2 regions of the Serratia sp. TSO36 genome follow, and region 1 is predicted to be linked to the other one. Evidence: predicted binding sites of a transcription regulator. Region 1 holds the regulator's gene; the other holds the start of a gene.
What was found. Region 1 encodes PurR, which represses purine synthesis genes. Its sites were predicted from a motif close to CANGCAAACGTTTGCNTG; they were not measured.

Region 1 (7,857 bases):
ATGCTGACACCATAAGCTACCAGCAGCCACGGCAGCAGGGTTTTGCCGTTGATGCGCTTGAGCGCGGCGCGGCAGCCGTAGCCACCCAGCAGGAAGGCCAGCGTTTGCGGCACGTAGCTCAGGCCGATATCGCTCGGGCTGTAGCCCATGTCACCGAGGATGAACGGCGAGCCGGTCAGCCAGGCGAAGAAGCCGGCCGAGCAGGCGGCGTACATGGCGACGTTGCCGCTGAACACCGGGGATCTCAACAGTTGCCAAAAGCTGACGCCGTTTTTTGGCGCATCGGCGCTGGGTTGCGTTTTGGCGCGCTCTTTGAGCAGCAGCGTCGGCAGCAGCAGCAGCGCGGTGATGGCCAACAGTGCGGCGAAGATCGCGCGCCAGCTGGCGTGGTTCAGCAACCAGGCGCCGAGCAGCGGCGCCAGCGCCGGCGACAGCGCTACCAGCGGCATAATGGTGGCGAACACGCGGTTGGCCTGGCCTTCGCGGTAACGGTCAACCACCAGCGCTTGCCAGATGGCGGCGGCGGCGCAGACGCCGACGGCCTGAATAAAGCGCAGGATCCAGAGCTGCACGGCGTTTTCCACCCACAGCATGCCCAGGCAGCCGAGGGCGAACAGCGTCAGCCCGATCAATAATACCGGTTTGCGGCCCAGACGGTCGGAGAGCGGCCCCCATAGCAGCTGCGCAAAGGCGAAGCCGGCCAGGAAGATGCTCAGGCTGGCGCTCACCGCGCCGGCGGAAATTTGCAGTTCTTCCCGCATGGCGCCGAAGGCGGGCAGGTACATATCGGTCGCCAGATAACCCAGCATGCTCAGGCCGGCGAGGTAGAACATAAAGCCAAAGGAATTTCGCATGGTATTTCTCGTTAATATTTTAATGTCGCAGGTTTTTAGCGCCGGCCAGTGTATCCGGCTGGATCTCTGCTTGTGAAACGGTAATATTTGCAAAGTGCTGTTAAAAAAATTGAAGGCAAGGCGATGTGGTCTGAATATTCTCTTGAAGTGGTCGATGCGGTGGCGCGCACCGGCAGTTTCAGCGCGGCGGCGCAGGAGCTGCACCGGGTGCCGTCGGCGGTCAGTTATACCGTACGGCAGCTGGAGCAATGGCTGGCGGTGCCGCTGTTTGAGCGGCGTCATCGCGATGTGGAGTTGACGCCCGCCGGCGCGCTGTTTATCAAAGATGCGCGAGTTGTTATCAAAAAAATGCTCGACACCCGCCGCCACTGTCAGCAGGTGGCCAACGGGTGGCGCGGCCAGCTGAATATTGCGGTCGACATCATCGTCAAACCGCAGCGCAGCCGCCAGCTGGTGCTGGATTTCTACCGTCATTTCCCCGACGTCGAATTGATGCTGCAACCCGAGGTGTTCAACGGCGTGTGGGATGCCTTGGTGGACGGCAGGGCGGACATGGCGATCGGCGCCACGCGCGCGGTGCCGGTCGGCGGCGGCTTCGCCTTCCGCGACATGGGTTATATGAACTGGCTGTGTGTGGCCAGCCCGCAACATCCTCTCGCGCAGTTGACGGGGCCGCTGAATGACGATCAGCTGCGGCCGTACCCTTCGCTTTGCCTGGAGGACACCTCGCGCAATCTGCCCAAGCGCGTCACCTGGACGCTGGATAACCAGCGGCGGCTGGTGGTGCCGGATTGGACTTCGGCGCTCGACTGTTTGTGCGCCGGGCTGTGCGTCGGCATGATGCCGGCGCATCGGGCGCTGCCGCGGGTGCAGCGCGGTGAGCTGACGGCGTTGCAGCTGCAGCAGCCGTTTCCCGCCAGCCCTTGCTGCCTGACCTGGCAGCAGGATAAACCGTCACCGGCGATGAGCTGGCTGCTGGCGTATCTGGGCGATGGGGAGACGCTGAATCAGGAGTGGCTGAGCGAGGTGGAACCGGAAGCCGCGCAGGCTTCCGGCGCGGGGGATTAGCGGCGGTAGTCGATGAATGGGCCGTCGGCGACCGAGCGGCGTTCGATCAGCTTCGGATGCACTTCGATCACCTGCGACTCTTCGCGTTTGCTGATAATGCGATCCAGCAGCATGGTGAAGGCCATTTCGCCCAGACGCTCTTTCGGCTGGTGAATGGTGGTCAGCGCCGGGGTGAAGTAGCGGGCGTTGCGCACGTTGTCGTAGCCGATCACGGAAATATCCTGTGGCACCCGCAGCCCCAGCTCGTCGGCCGCGCAGATGGCGCCCATCGCCATGATATCGCCGCCGCAGAATACCGCGGTCGGCCGCTGTTTTTGCGACAGGATTTGGTGCATCGCCTTGTAGCCGGACTCCGGTTCGAAGTCACCCTGGACGATCCACTCTTCGCGAATGTCGATATGCGCTTCCTGCAGCGCCTTCATAAAGCCCTGATGACGGCCGCCGCCAGTGTTGCGCGACAGCTGGCCCGGAATGGCGCCGATATCGCGGTGGCCGCGCTCGATCAGGTAACGGCCGGCCAGATAGCCGCCTTCGAACGCGTTATCGATGATGGTGTCGGTGAAGTCGCCGCGCGCGGCGCCCCAGTCCATCACCACCATCGGGATGTTGCGGTAATCTTCCAGCATGCCCAGCAGCTGATCCGGGTACTCGGAGCACATGACCAACAGGCCGTCGACGCGCTTTTGCGCCAGCATCGCCAGGTAGGCGCGCTGCTTGTCCAGATTGTTGTGCGAGTTGCACAGGATCAGGGTGTAGCCTTTGCTGTAGCAGCTGTTTTCCACCGCCTCGATCACTTCGGCAAAGTAGGGCGCTTCGCTCGAGGTGGCCAGCAGGCCGATCGACTTGGTGTGATTGACTTTCAGGCTGCGCGCCACGGCGCTCGGCGAGTAGTGCAGCTCTTTGATGGCGGCCCACACGGCCGCTTTGGTCTCTTCGGCGACGAAACGAGTCTTATTGATGACGTGCGAAACGGTGGTGGTGGAAACGCCCGCGCGTTTGGCCACATCTTTAATCGTTGCCATGTAAGGAATGACTCCTGAACTCACATGTTTACAGCATGTAAGTGTGATGTTAATCGTTTGCCTACGTAGATCCTTCTCCAGAGAAGCGAAAACTGAGTTTTTAGTGTGTTGAAGTCTTCAGCGCTTAATCAGGAGGGGCATGGATGCCGGTACGCAGTTGTGAACTGCGAATTTTGTCGCATATTGAACAAAAGTGGAAGAGGTAATCGAGATTATAAACCGGGAAATGATAACAAGATTTTATCGGCGAACTGTGGGAAAATGATTTGACGTACTAATTGTACGCCTTTTATCCTTAGGAAAGCCCATTTTAAAGGAGTTGTCATGGATACCGAATTGAAGATGTCGCTGTTCACCACCGTCTGCGCGTTGGCGGTCATTATCGCTTTCAGCTTCGTTGCCGCGTTGAACTGATTTACCCCCGGTTATAAAAAAGGCGCAGCCTGGCTGCGCCTCATCACCTCAGAACCTGCGCTTACGCCAGGTTTTCCGCTGCGAAGGTCCAGTTGACCAACGCCCAGAAGTTTTCCAGGTATTTTGGACGCGCATTGCGGTAATCGATGTAATACGCGTGTTCCCACACGTCAACGGTCAGCAGCGGTTTGTCTTCACCGGTCAGCGGGGTGGCCGCGTTGGAGGTGTTGACGATCGCCAGCGCGCCGTCCGGTTTTTTCACCAGCCAGGTCCAACCGGCACCGAAGTTTTTCACTGCGGCATCGGTAAACTGCTCTTTGAACGCAGCGAAAGAGCCGAAGGATTTGACGATCGCCGCCGCCAGTTCGCCCTGCGGTTCACCGCCGCCCTGTGGGGACAGGCAGTGCCAGTAGAAGGTGTGGTTCCACACCTGCGCGGCGTTGTTGAAGACGCCGCCGTTTGAGGTCTTGATGATCTCTTCGAGCGATTTGCCCTCGAACTCGCTGCCTTTCACCAGGTTGTTCAGGTTAACCACGTAGGTGTTGTGGTGTTTGCCGTAGTGGTATTCCAGGGTCTCGGCGGAGATGTGCGGCTCGAGCGCGTTTTTCTCATACGGTAATGCAGGTAATTCAAACGACATTGCTTCCTCCTTTACAGCGCCACTCTTTTTCCTTTTTCCGCCGGAGCGGGAGCCGAATGGGCCGTTTTTTATTGTGGTCTTTCAATCTTAACAATTTTCATCATAAAAAACAGGAAGAAAAGCGAGAAATGCGCGTGAGGCGGTGTGAGGGGCGATAGCTTGAGCAGGCGGTTGCGACCGGTGCCGCAACCGCGCAGAGCAGGGAATTAACGAATGGTTTTCGGCGTTACTACGCGGCGCGCGCCGATGTAGTGGTTTTGCCAATAGTCGTTGTCGAGCTGGCTGATGCGGATCTCTTCGCCGGTGCGCGGCGACTGGATGAATTTGCCGTTGCCGAGATAAACGCCGACATGATCCGCCACGCCGCGGTTGTTGATGCGGAAGAACACCAGATCGCCACTTTCCAGTTCGCTTTTCTTGATCGGCGCCGCGTCGCGCAGGTGGTACATCTCGTTGGCGGTGCGCGGCATCTTGATTTTTACCACGTCTTTATAGGCGTAATAGATAAGGCCGCTGCAGTCGAAACCGGTGCGCGGCGAGCTGCCGCCCCAGCGGTAAGGTTTGCCCATCTGGCCCATCAGCTTGGCCATCGCGGTCTGCTTGGCATGCTGATAGCGTTTTTTGTGCGCCGGGCTGAGTTTCAACGGTTTTTCATCACGCGCCAGCTTGGCGGTGGCCATACCGGCTTCGCGGTGGCGGCCGTAGCCTTTTTTGTAGCCCTTTTTCGGCGGGGTGACTTTAATCTTGGCGGTTTTCTGCGCTTTGGCCTTGGGTTTGGCGCTGGCGATCTTTTTCGCGCTTTTCTCGCTTTTCGCCTTGGCGGTCTTGGTTTTTTTCGCGGGGGCCGTCACTTTGGCTTTTTTAGCGGTTTTGTCCGCTTTCTTTTTTCTGCGGTCATCGGGCCGCGCTTCATTAGCATGGCTTTTACGCTGCTCGGCGGCAACACGCGCCTGTGGCGCAGCGTGCGCCAAATTGAAGAAGAGCTGCGTAAACAGCAGCGCAAAGAGCGTAAGAATTAAACGCATGTCGACGTCACCAACCTTGGCCCCGAAACGGATATCGAAAGAGTTACAGTATTCCCGAATTTCGCCATATAAAACAGCGAAGAACTCATAAATAATAATCCATATTGTGAGAAAACGTTAATGACATTTTTTTTGGTTCAAAATCAGCCCGTTGGTGTATGAAAAAGCGCCGGCAGGGGGCTATGGATATAATTAATCCGCGCCGTCAGCGCCGCGCAATATATTAGTGAAATGGTCGGATTAAAAATGTTATTCTCAACGTATGTTTTGACCGGAATGACGTGGCCGGTGAAACGCGATCGGCGGCGGGTGAATATCCTTGCAAAAGATGGCGTTTTCTTGCGACTGTTCCAGCCGCTACAATAGCCCGCGTGATGCATGTTGTAGCCATGAAATGTGGCTTGAGGAAGCAATAAATGACGACGACACTTGAAAAAATTCAGCACCAGATCGCTGAAAACCCGATTCTGCTGTACATGAAAGGTTCGCCAAAGCTGCCGAGCTGCGGCTTCTCCGCACAGGCTGTGCAAGCGCTGTCCGCCTGCGGCGAGCGTTTCGCTTACGTGGACATTCTGCAGAACCCGGACATCCGCGCCGAGCTGCCAAAATACGCCAACTGGCCGACGTTCCCGCAGCTGTGGGTAGACGGTGAGCTGGTCGGCGGTTGCGATATCATTATCGAAATGTATCAGCGCGGCGAACTGCAGCAGCTGATCAAAGAAACGGCAGAAAAGTATAAAGCGCAGGAAGACCAGCAGTCTTAATCGACGGGCTTGCGGTTATCGCGTAACGGGCGGCGCCAGTGCAAACTGGGCCGCCTTTTTCGTTGGGCTTATTCGGCGAGATCGCCGGCGGGCAGCGGCCAACCGCCGAGACGTTTCCAGCGGTTAACCAGCTCGCAAAACAGCAGGGCGGTTTGCTCGGTGTCGTACAGCGCAGAGTGCGCCTGGCTGCTGTCGAACGGCATACCGGCCGCGATACAGGCCTTCGCCAACACCGTTTGGCCCAGCACCAGGCCGCTCAGCGCGGCGGTGTCGAAGGTAGCGAACGGATGGAACGGGTTGCGCTTCAGGCCGGCGCGTTCGGCCGCGGCCATCAGGAAGCTGTGATCGAAGTTGGCGTTGTGCGCCACGATAATGGCCCGGTTGCAACCGCGATCCTTGAGCCCTTTGCGCACCGCTTTGAAAATGGCGTGCAGCGCGTCATATTCGCTGACCGCGCCGCGCAGCGGGTTGTGCGGATCGATGCCGTTAAACGCCAGCGCTTCCGGCTGCAGGTTGGCGCCCTCGAAAGGCTCCACGTGGAAGTGCAGGGTCTCGTCCCGCTGCAGCCAGCCATCTTCATCCATTTTCAGCGTGACGGCGGCGATCTCCAGCAACGCATCGGTATTGGCGTTAAAGCCGGCGGTTTCAACATCTATTACTACGGGATAAAACCCACGAAAACGACCACTCAGGGCGTTAAGATCACTTTTTTCGGCCATCAGTTTCTTATCTTCATCGAATGCAGCGCGCATTATGGCAAATTTTGCGCCCGGTTGCAGGCGCTATCGCGCGGAGAATCAGCAGGGCGCAGCGCGCCCTGAAGGGGAGGCTTAGTGGCCGAGGCCCTGACCGGCGTGTTTGTTTTCGATCAGCTCGATTTTGTAGCCGTCCGGATCCTCGACGAAGGCGATGACCGTGGTGCCGCCTTTCACCGGGCCGGCTTCGCGGGTGACCTTGCCGCCTGCGCGGCGGATGCTGTCGCAGGTGGCGGCAACGTCGTCCACGCCCAGCGCCAGGTGGCCGAAGGCGGTGCCCATGTCGTAGCTGTCGGTGCCCCAGTTATAGGTCAGTTCGATAACTGCGCCTTCGCTCTCTTCCGTATAGCCGACGAAAGCCAGCGAGTATTTGTACTCGGGGTTTTCGCTGGTGCGCAGCAGGCGCATGCCTAATACCTTGGTGTAGAAGTCGATGGCGCGTTGCAGGTCACCGACGCGGATCATGGTATGGAGTAAGCGCATAATTCCTCTGAATTGGCTGTGCCGTGGCAGACGGCGGGTGGATTGAAGCACAAGCGAGTATAGCCTTGTCCCGCAAGGGAATTCAACGTGACGAGTGAGTGACGATGTCACGTATTAGTTTTCCGTCAACGGTGTCTAAATATTGATCGAGCGTACCGATCGATACAGAGTAATTGATCTGCACAATCAATTATCTATTCCAGCGGCAATCGTGTAAAAATTGAACGGCAATAGAGAACAACACCAGGGAACACCGGCCCGCCTCGTGCGGGCCTTTTTGCGCGCGGCGCACAAAAAAACGGCCATGCGATTGCGTGGCCGTTGGGGTCAGGAAGGGTTACTTCGCCAGAAACGGATAGTCGGTATAGCCTTCGGCGCCGCCGCCGTAGAAGGTTTCCGGCTTAGGTTCGTTCAGCGGAGCGTGCTGACGGAAACGCTCTACCAGATCCGGGTTGGCGATGTAGCTGCGGCCGAAGGCCACCGCGTCGATGAAGCCTTTTTCGATCAACGCTTCGGCTTTCTCGGCGGTGTAGGCGCCGGCGCCGACGATCACCCCGTTAAAGTGGGCGCGCACCGAGTCGCGGAAGGCGTCGGAATACGGTTTGCCGCCGGCCCAGTCCGGTTCGGAGATGTGCAGGTAAGCGATGTTGCGCTTATTCAGCTCTTCCACCAGATACAGCGCCGCTTCTTCCTGATCTTCACCGTTGTCCAGCCCGTTGAACGGCCCCAGCGGCGAGATGCGGATGCCGATGTGTTCGGAACCCCATTCGGCGATGGTGGCGTCGACCACTTCCAGCGTCAGGCGAGTGCGATTCTCGATGCTGCCGCCGTA
Region 2 (7,857 bases), on a different contig from region 1:
ACCGCCGCCCGCCTTCGGCTTATTTCAGCAGCCGCACCTTGCAGCTCTTGCCTTTGATTTTGCCCTGTTGCAACTGTTGCAGCGCCTTGCGCGCGCTGGCTTTACGGATCGCGACGTAGGCGTGCACCGGGAACATGTCGATCTTGCCCACTTCCGCCGCCGTCAGCCCGGCATCGCCGGTCAGCGCGCCGAGGATATCGCCGGGGCGGATCTTCGCCTTGCGGCCGCCGTCGATGCACAGCGTTACCATCTCCGCCTCCAGCGAGCCGTTAGCCGCCCCGCTCAGCTCGGACACCGGCGCCCAATCGACGGCCATCTGCAGGTAGTCTTCAATCGCATGCGCCCGCGCCATCTCCTGCGGCGTGCACAGGCTGATCGCCAGCCCGCTCATGCCGGCGCGGCCGGTACGGCCAATACGGTGCACGTGCACTTCGGGATCGAACGCCAGTTCGTAGTTAACCACCAGCTCCAGCTCTTTGATGTCCAGCCCGCGAGCGGCAACGTCGGTCGCCACCAGCACCCGGCAACTGCGGTTGGCGAAGCGCACCAACACCTGGTCGCGATCGCGCTGCTCCAGATCGCCATGCAGCGCCAATGCGCTGATGCCGCGGGCCTCCAGGGCCTCAAGCACCGTCTGACAATCGCGTTTGGTATTGCAGAACACCACGCAGGACGCAGGTTGATGATAACGAATGGCCGACACCAGCAGCGCCGGGCGCTGATCGCGCGTGGTCTCATAGAAGCGTTGTTCGATGGCGGTCTGCGCTTCGTCATCGCCCACTTCGACGCTCAGCGGCTGGCGCTGAACGCGTTCGCTGATGCGTTCGATACCCGCCGGATAGGTGGCGGAAAACAGCAGCGTCTGACGCTGCTGCGGCGTGTAGCTGATCACATCGTCGATATCGTCGGCGAAGCCCATGTCCAGCATGCGGTCGGCCTCATCCAGCACCAGCACCTTCAGTTCGTCCAGCAGCAGCGTTTTCTTGCGCAGATGCTCCTGAATGCGCCCCGGCGTCCCCACCACGATGTGCGGCGCGTGCACCAGCGAATCGAGCTGCGGCCCCATCGGTTGGCCACCGCACAGCGTCAGGATTTTGATGTTTTGCGTGAAACGCGCCAGGCGACGCAACTCTTTGCTCACCTGATCGGCCAATTCGCGGGTGGGGCAGAGCACCAGCGCCTGCGTGGCGACCTGAGCGACGACGATATTATTCAGCAGACCAATGCCGAACGCCGCCGTTTTGCCGCTGCCGGTTTTCGCCTTGGCGCGCACGTCCCGCCCTTGCAGAATGGCGGGCAACGCGGCGGCCTGCACCGGCGTCATTTTGGCGTACCCCAGTTCGTTGAGGTTGGCCAACTGTTCGGCTGGCAGCGGCAGGGAAGAAAAAGAAACTGTGCTCACGGCGATAACTCTTATATGACGAATGGAATGGCGGCGCGCCCGCAGGTTGGCGCCGAATCAGCGGCAAATGATAACAGAGATGGGCGGCGTTACGGGCAGCGGGCATAAAAAAACCCGCCGGCGGCGGGTTTCTTGACGGCTCCGTCGTTAAATGGCGACGACGTTGGCTGCGGCAGGGCCACGTTGGCTGTCCTGGATGGAGAACTCAACCTGCTGGCCTTCAGCCAGGGTCTTGAAACCATCGCTAACGATAGCGGAAAAATGAACGAAAACGTCTTTAGAACCGTCGGCAGGCGTGATGAAGCCGAAACCTTTGCTTTCGTTGAACCATTTAACGTGACCAGTGATCTTGCTCATTTGTGTTTCCTTTACTTGATAAACCTGCCTTGACGGCACGAGACGCGAAAACCATGCGATATGTGGGTCTTCTTTCGTCGTCGGTTATTAACGCATAATCGCCCATGCAGGGCAAATATTTCTGCTTGTTATAAAAACAGCAAGTTAGCAACAAACTTGGCGCAGCGGCTGCGCACGCAATCGTTTTCGTATATACTGCCCGCCGATCATCAATCCGCTTACTTTCACCGATCCAGGTACGAAACTATGTTAACGATTGGAACCGCCCTGCGCCCTTCCGCCACCCGCGTTATGTTGCTCGGCTCCGGGGAGCTGGGCAAAGAAGTCGCCATTGAATGCCAGCGCCTCGGCCTGGAAGTGATCGCCGTCGATCGCTATCCCGACGCCCCCGCCATGCACGTGGCGCACCGCAGTCACGTCATCAATATGCTGGACGGTGACGCGCTGAAAGCCGTTATCGAACAAGAGCGGCCGGACTATATCGTTCCCGAAATCGAAGCGATCGCCACCGCCATGCTGGTCGAGCTTGAACGCCAGGGCCACCGCGTGGTGCCCTGCGCCGAAGCCACGCGCCTGACCATGAACCGTGAAGGCATCCGCCGTCTGGCGGCGGAAGAGCTTGGCCTGCCCACCTCCAGCTACCGCTTTGCCGACAGCGAGGCGACTTTCCGGCAGGCGGTCGAGCACATCGGCTACCCGTGCATCGTCAAACCGGTGATGAGTTCTTCCGGCAAAGGACAAAGCCTGATCCGCACGCCTGAACAGCTGCAAAGCGCCTGGGATTACGCCCAACAGGGCGGCCGCGCCGGCGGCGGCCGGGTGATCGTCGAAGGGCTGGTAAGATTTGATTTTGAAATTACGTTGTTGACCATCAGCGCCGTGGACGGCGTACATTTCTGCGCGCCGATCGGCCATCGTCAGGAGGATGGGGACTATCGCGAATCCTGGCAGCCGCAGCGCATGTCAACCACGGCGTTGAGCCGTGCTCAGGCTATCGCGGAGAAGGTGGTGAAGGCCCTGGGCGGTTTCGGCCTGTTCGGCGTGGAGCTGTTCGTCTGTGGTGACGACGTGATCTTCAGCGAGGTGTCTCCGCGGCCGCACGATACCGGCATGGTCACGTTGATCTCACAGGATCTGTCAGAGTTCGCCCTGCACGTTCGCGCGTTTCTCGGATTGCCGATTGGCGCCATCCGCCAGTTCGGCCCTTCCGCTTCGGCGGTGATCCTGCCCCAGCTGACCAGCAGCGATGTGCGCTTCAGCGGCCTGGGACACGCGCTGCGCGGGCACAGCCAGCTGCGCCTGTTCGGCAAACCGGAGATCGCCGGGCAGCGTCGCCTGGGCGTGGCGCTGGCGACGGCGGACACGACGGAACAGGCGGTGGAGCAAGCGAAACAAGCCGCTGCCGCCGTGGCGGTCAACGGCTGATACTCACGGGGCCGCTTGCGCGGCCCCGATAACGTCAATAGTCTTCGTCTTCTTCAGCATCGTCATTCCGCGACGCCTCCGGGGCGGCCTCATGCTGCTCGTCTTCATCATCGTCATCGAACAGTACCGCAACCTGAGCGCCCTGATGCTTCTCGCGAATTTCCTGCGCAACGCGAGCAATGGCTTCACCGCTGCTCATGCCCTGCTCCATCAGTTGATGGATGCGATCCGCCGCTTCCTGCTGCTCCGCGTGACTCAGTAATGGCATACCTGCATGCATGTGTCGTTTTCTCCGGCAAAAGGGAGAAGGAGTATACGCGCTAACGCGGCGGATCCCAACGTCTTGTGGCTCAGGCCGGTTGCGAGCAGCCGTTATCGCTGCGCCACTGCTTCAGCCGATGCCGCCACAGCATGACATGCCACCCCTGTTTCAAGCCGCGCGCATTGGCGAACATCGCTCTGTCGATGCCGCGCTGATAGAACTCTTCGGTGATCTGACTCTGGGCTGCCGGATCCGGTTCACGACGAATGCTGTGGCAAATGCCCAGCGCTTCGCGGGTGATTTGCCAATGGAAAGCCGGACGAATGGCGACAGTGCCGGCATAGCGCCGGTTGAGCCGCTCCAGCATCTCGACGATTTTCATATAGTGGCGTTGATAATCCACGTTCGCCTGACCGGTGCGACGGCGGTTGCTGATCGATTTGTCGTGCACCCGTTGACGGTACAGCGGCGTGCTTAAATATTTGACCCGTTTGGCATTAAACATGACTTCCGTTGTCCAGGGAATATCCTGGTGATGCAATCCCGGCTCGAAATAAAGCCGATGCTGGCGAATAAAGTCGAGGCGATATATTGCCAGCCATACAACGTGAATAAACTTTCGCGATTTCAGCGCACGTTCAAACCACTGTACGCCGGTGATAACGTCGGTGGTGCGCAAACGCGCCTCGGGAAAAATCGGCTGCAATTCATCCTGGCTGGTGAAATAGCGTTCGCCATTGCATTGCATCACGTCTAATTGGTGTTGTTCCGCCTGTTCCAGCAGCGTGGAATACATGTCCGGCGCCAGCACATCGTCGGCATCGGGAAACGCCACATATTTGCCTCGGGCAACGGCGAGCCCGGCATTGCGCGCGTTAGAAACACCGGCATTGGCTTGATCGATCACACGAATATGCGGATGCGCCGCCGCGTAACGGTGTGCGATCTCCCCCGAACCGTCGGTGGAACCATCGTTAACGATGATCACCTCCAACCGCTGCTCACGCTGGGCCAGCAGCGAGGCCAGGAAAGGCTCCAATAATTCCCCCGCATTGTGCATCGGGACGATCACGCTCAGCATTAACGACATAGGCAGCTCTTTAATGATAATGTAACAAAATAATAATTTTACTTTTCTAAAAGACGCATAGGGTTCAGCGCACGCTGAAATAGCGTGACGCCTGCAAATTCCCGCAGCGGCTAATGGAACCGAACCTGCTTTTCTTTATTCAAACCAGCGCCAGAAAGCGCTGAGTAATTAACCCATTAATTCCAAAGGGCGGCGACGCTGGCTAAAATCAGGCAAAACCACGCCGCTCCGCATCTAATAACAAGCAGAAATAATAAATTTATGAAATTAACGAATCTTTTTTTATATTTTTCGAGCCTTGCGCCCGCGATAAATAGGCTTCCAGTGCATTTGACGTTAAATTTTTAACATATCGAAGTATAATCAATGGCGCAAAAAATGCCTTATTTCAGGTTTATTGAACTGCCGTTTATGTGAACTGTGCTGCATGCCGCGCATGGCAAAACATGCATGACATGACCGTCTATGGCACACTAGCCGCCAGATATCGCCGCCCTCACAGCCAGGTTTATTGACGTTCATGAGCGTAACCGCCCCAAACATAAAATCGTTGCCCTACAGCCGCAGTGCCCTGATGACGCTTTTCGCCCCGCTTTCAGCACAGCCCTGGGCGATGCTGCTGCATTCTGGCTTCGCCGACCATTCGCATAACCGCTTCGATATCCTGGTCGCACAGCCGCGCGTTACGCTCACCACCCAGGGCGCCGGCACGACAATCGAAAGTGACGGCGTCACCATTGAGTCTCAGGAAGATCCGTTCTCCCTGCTACAGCAGCAGCTGGCGGCGCAAGGCTGGCAGCCGGCGTTTAACCCGGATCTGCCGTTTCAGGGCGGCGCCCTGGGGCTGTTCGGCTACGATCTCGGGCGCCGGGTGGAAACCTTGCCGCAGTTGGCTGAAGCCGACCTCGCTCTGCCGGACATGGCGGTGGGCATTTATGACTGGGCATTGATCGCCGACCACCAATTGCAAACCCTGACGCTGCTCAGCTATGGCGATGTGGAGCAGCGCTGGCGCTGGCTTACTAGCCAAACCGCGCCGACGGAGCGCCCCTTCACGCTGCTAAGCGGCTGGCGTGCCAATATGAGCCGCCGGCAATACGGCGAGAAGTTCCAACGTATTCAGCACTACCTGCGCAGCGGCGACTGTTACCAGATTAATCTGGCGCAGCGGTTCTCCGCCGACTATCAGGGGGATGAATGGCAGGCGTTTTGCCGACTGAGCGCCTGCAACCGCGCGCCGTTCTCCGCTTTCCTGCGGCTGCCGCACAACAGCGTGCTGAGCGTCTCTCCCGAGCGCTTCCTGTGGCTGGCGCAGCAGCGCATCCAAACCCGCCCGATCAAGGGCACGCTGCCGCGGCTGGCGGACGCGGAACAGGACGCCGCACAGGCGCGCCGCTTGGCCGATTCGCCCAAGGATCGCGCTGAAAATCTGATGATCGTCGATCTGCTGCGCAACGATATCGGCCGCGTCGCCCAGCCCGGCAGCGTACGGGTGCCGGAACTGTTCGTCGTGGAGCCGTTCCCCGCCGTGCACCACCTGGTGAGCACCATTACCGCCACCCTGCCGGAGCAGGCCTCGGCCACCGAGCTGCTGCGCGCCTGCTTCCCCGGCGGTTCGATCACCGGCGCGCCCAAGGTGCGCGCGATGGAAATCATCGAAGAGCTGGAGCCGCAGCGGCGCAACGCCTATTGCGGCAGCATCGGTTACCTGAGCGCCTGCGGCACCATGGATACCAACATCACCATCCGCACGCTCGTCACCGAAAACGGCCGCATCCACTGCTCCGCCGGCGGCGGCATCGTGGCGGACAGCCAGGAGCAGGCGGAATACCAGGAGACCTTCGACAAGGTTGGCCGTATTCTGCCGCAGCTTGGGGAGTATGCCCCGTCGTGATCCCATCGAACTCACCGGCCTCGCTGCACGCCTTTATCAGCCGTTTTCAATTGCAGCTGCCGCAGGCGGCGCAGATCTCGCACAATGTGCGCCCGGCGGCGGTGCTTATCCCGATCGTCTGCCGCGCCGAGCCGACGCTGCTGTTGACCCGCCGCGCTGACTCGCTGCGCAAACATGCCGGCCAGGTGGCCTTCCCCGGAGGCAAGACCGACGCCGAAGATGGATCGGCGATCGTCACGGCGCTGCGGGAAGCGCAGGAAGAAGTGGCGATACCGCCGCACGCGGTGACCGTCCTCGGCCAAATGGCGCCGCTCGACAGCAGCACCGGATTTCAGGTCACGCCTATCGTCGGCCTGATCCCGCCGGACGTGCAGTTCCGCGCCAACGAGGGCGAAGTGGCGGACGTGTTCGAGATGCCCCTGCGGGAAGCATTGACCCTGTCGCGTTACTACCCGCTGGATATTCACCGCGCCGGCCGCACGCACCGCATTTATCTCTCCTGGTATCACAGCCAGTTTATCTGGGGGCTGACCGCCGCCATCATTCGCCGCCTGGCGCAGCAGGTCAGTATTTAGCCCGCATTGCGTGATCTGACTCGCAATCTGGCATGGCCGTCGGCGTCAGCTGCAGGTAAAGCGATCGAAATCACTTCATTTGATCGCTTTTTCAACTACCGTTCCGGTTGAATGGTTTTAAAAAAACTGTAAACCCTCTCTTAAACCTTACGAAATACCTGTAAAATACCACCGTCCGAGATAAACCACTGTAGAAACAGGGATTAAGCCGGCGGCGTTCAGCACGGAAGGCTGGCGCGATTACCGCTAATGGAGCTTGGGCGAAAGCGGATACCCCGCTTAAGGGTTCGCCCCGGGTAATCAGGAAAAAAAGCGACACCACGGATTATTTAATTTCATGCGAAAAAGGCAGCCGAACCCGCACGGCCCTTTTACAATATCGCTGTTCCCTGCGCGGTTTTTAACCGCCGCAGCCATAACAATACGTCTCTTTAAGGAGTTTTAGCGTGATTAGCGTTTTCGACATGTTTAAGATCGGCATCGGCCCGTCCAGCTCTCATACGGTTGGACCGATGAAAGCCGGCAAACAGTTTGTCGACGATCTGGTAAATAAAGGCCTGATGCCTTCTATCACGCGTGTTGCCGTAGACGTTTACGGCTCACTCTCATTGACCGGAAAAGGTCACCATACCGATATCGCCATCATTCTCGGCCTGGCCGGCAACATGCCGGACACCGTCGATATCGATAGCATTCCGGGTTTTATTCGCGATGTAGAACAACGTCAACGCCTGATGCTGGCCAACGGCCTGCATGAAGTCGATTTCCCGCGCGACGGCGGCATGGTCTTCCGCAGCGACAACCTGCCGCTGCATGAAAACGGCATGCAGATCCACGCCTTCGCCGGCGATA

Region 2: purT (formate-dependent phosphoribosylglycinamide formyltransferase) is a predicted target of PurR. The motif match lies at 1,933-1,950, and genes of this name have one in related genera.

What each region holds. Positions count from the first base shown of each region.
Region 1 covers NZ_JBJZOU010000012.1:463,589-471,445, forward strand. The annotation lists gene punC (purine nucleoside transporter PunC) at 1-854, opposite strand, end outside; gene punR (DNA-binding transcriptional activator PunR) at 978-1,922, shown strand; gene purR (HTH-type transcriptional repressor PurR) at 1,919-2,944, opposite strand; gene cydH (cytochrome bd-I oxidase subunit CydH) at 3,269-3,358, shown strand; gene sodB (superoxide dismutase [Fe]) at 3,420-3,998, opposite strand; gene ACK3CV_RS11675 (C40 family peptidase) at 4,205-5,023, opposite strand; gene ACK3CV_RS11680 (Grx4 family monothiol glutaredoxin) at 5,440-5,787, shown strand; gene rnt (ribonuclease T) at 5,856-6,539, opposite strand; gene gloA (lactoylglutathione lyase) at 6,618-7,025, opposite strand; gene ACK3CV_RS11695 (alkene reductase) at 7,363-7,857, opposite strand, start outside.
Region 2 covers NZ_JBJZOU010000015.1:260,073-267,929, forward strand. The annotation lists gene dbpA (ATP-dependent RNA helicase DbpA) at 20-1,402, opposite strand; gene cspE (transcription antiterminator/RNA stability regulator CspE) at 1,550-1,759, opposite strand; gene purT (formate-dependent phosphoribosylglycinamide formyltransferase) at 2,006-3,184, shown strand; gene ACK3CV_RS14695 (YoaH family protein) at 3,219-3,464, opposite strand; gene ACK3CV_RS14700 (glycosyltransferase) at 3,535-4,536, opposite strand; gene pabB (aminodeoxychorismate synthase component 1) at 5,057-6,430, shown strand; gene ACK3CV_RS14710 (CoA pyrophosphatase) at 6,427-7,005, shown strand; gene sdaA (L-serine ammonia-lyase) at 7,452-7,857, shown strand, end outside.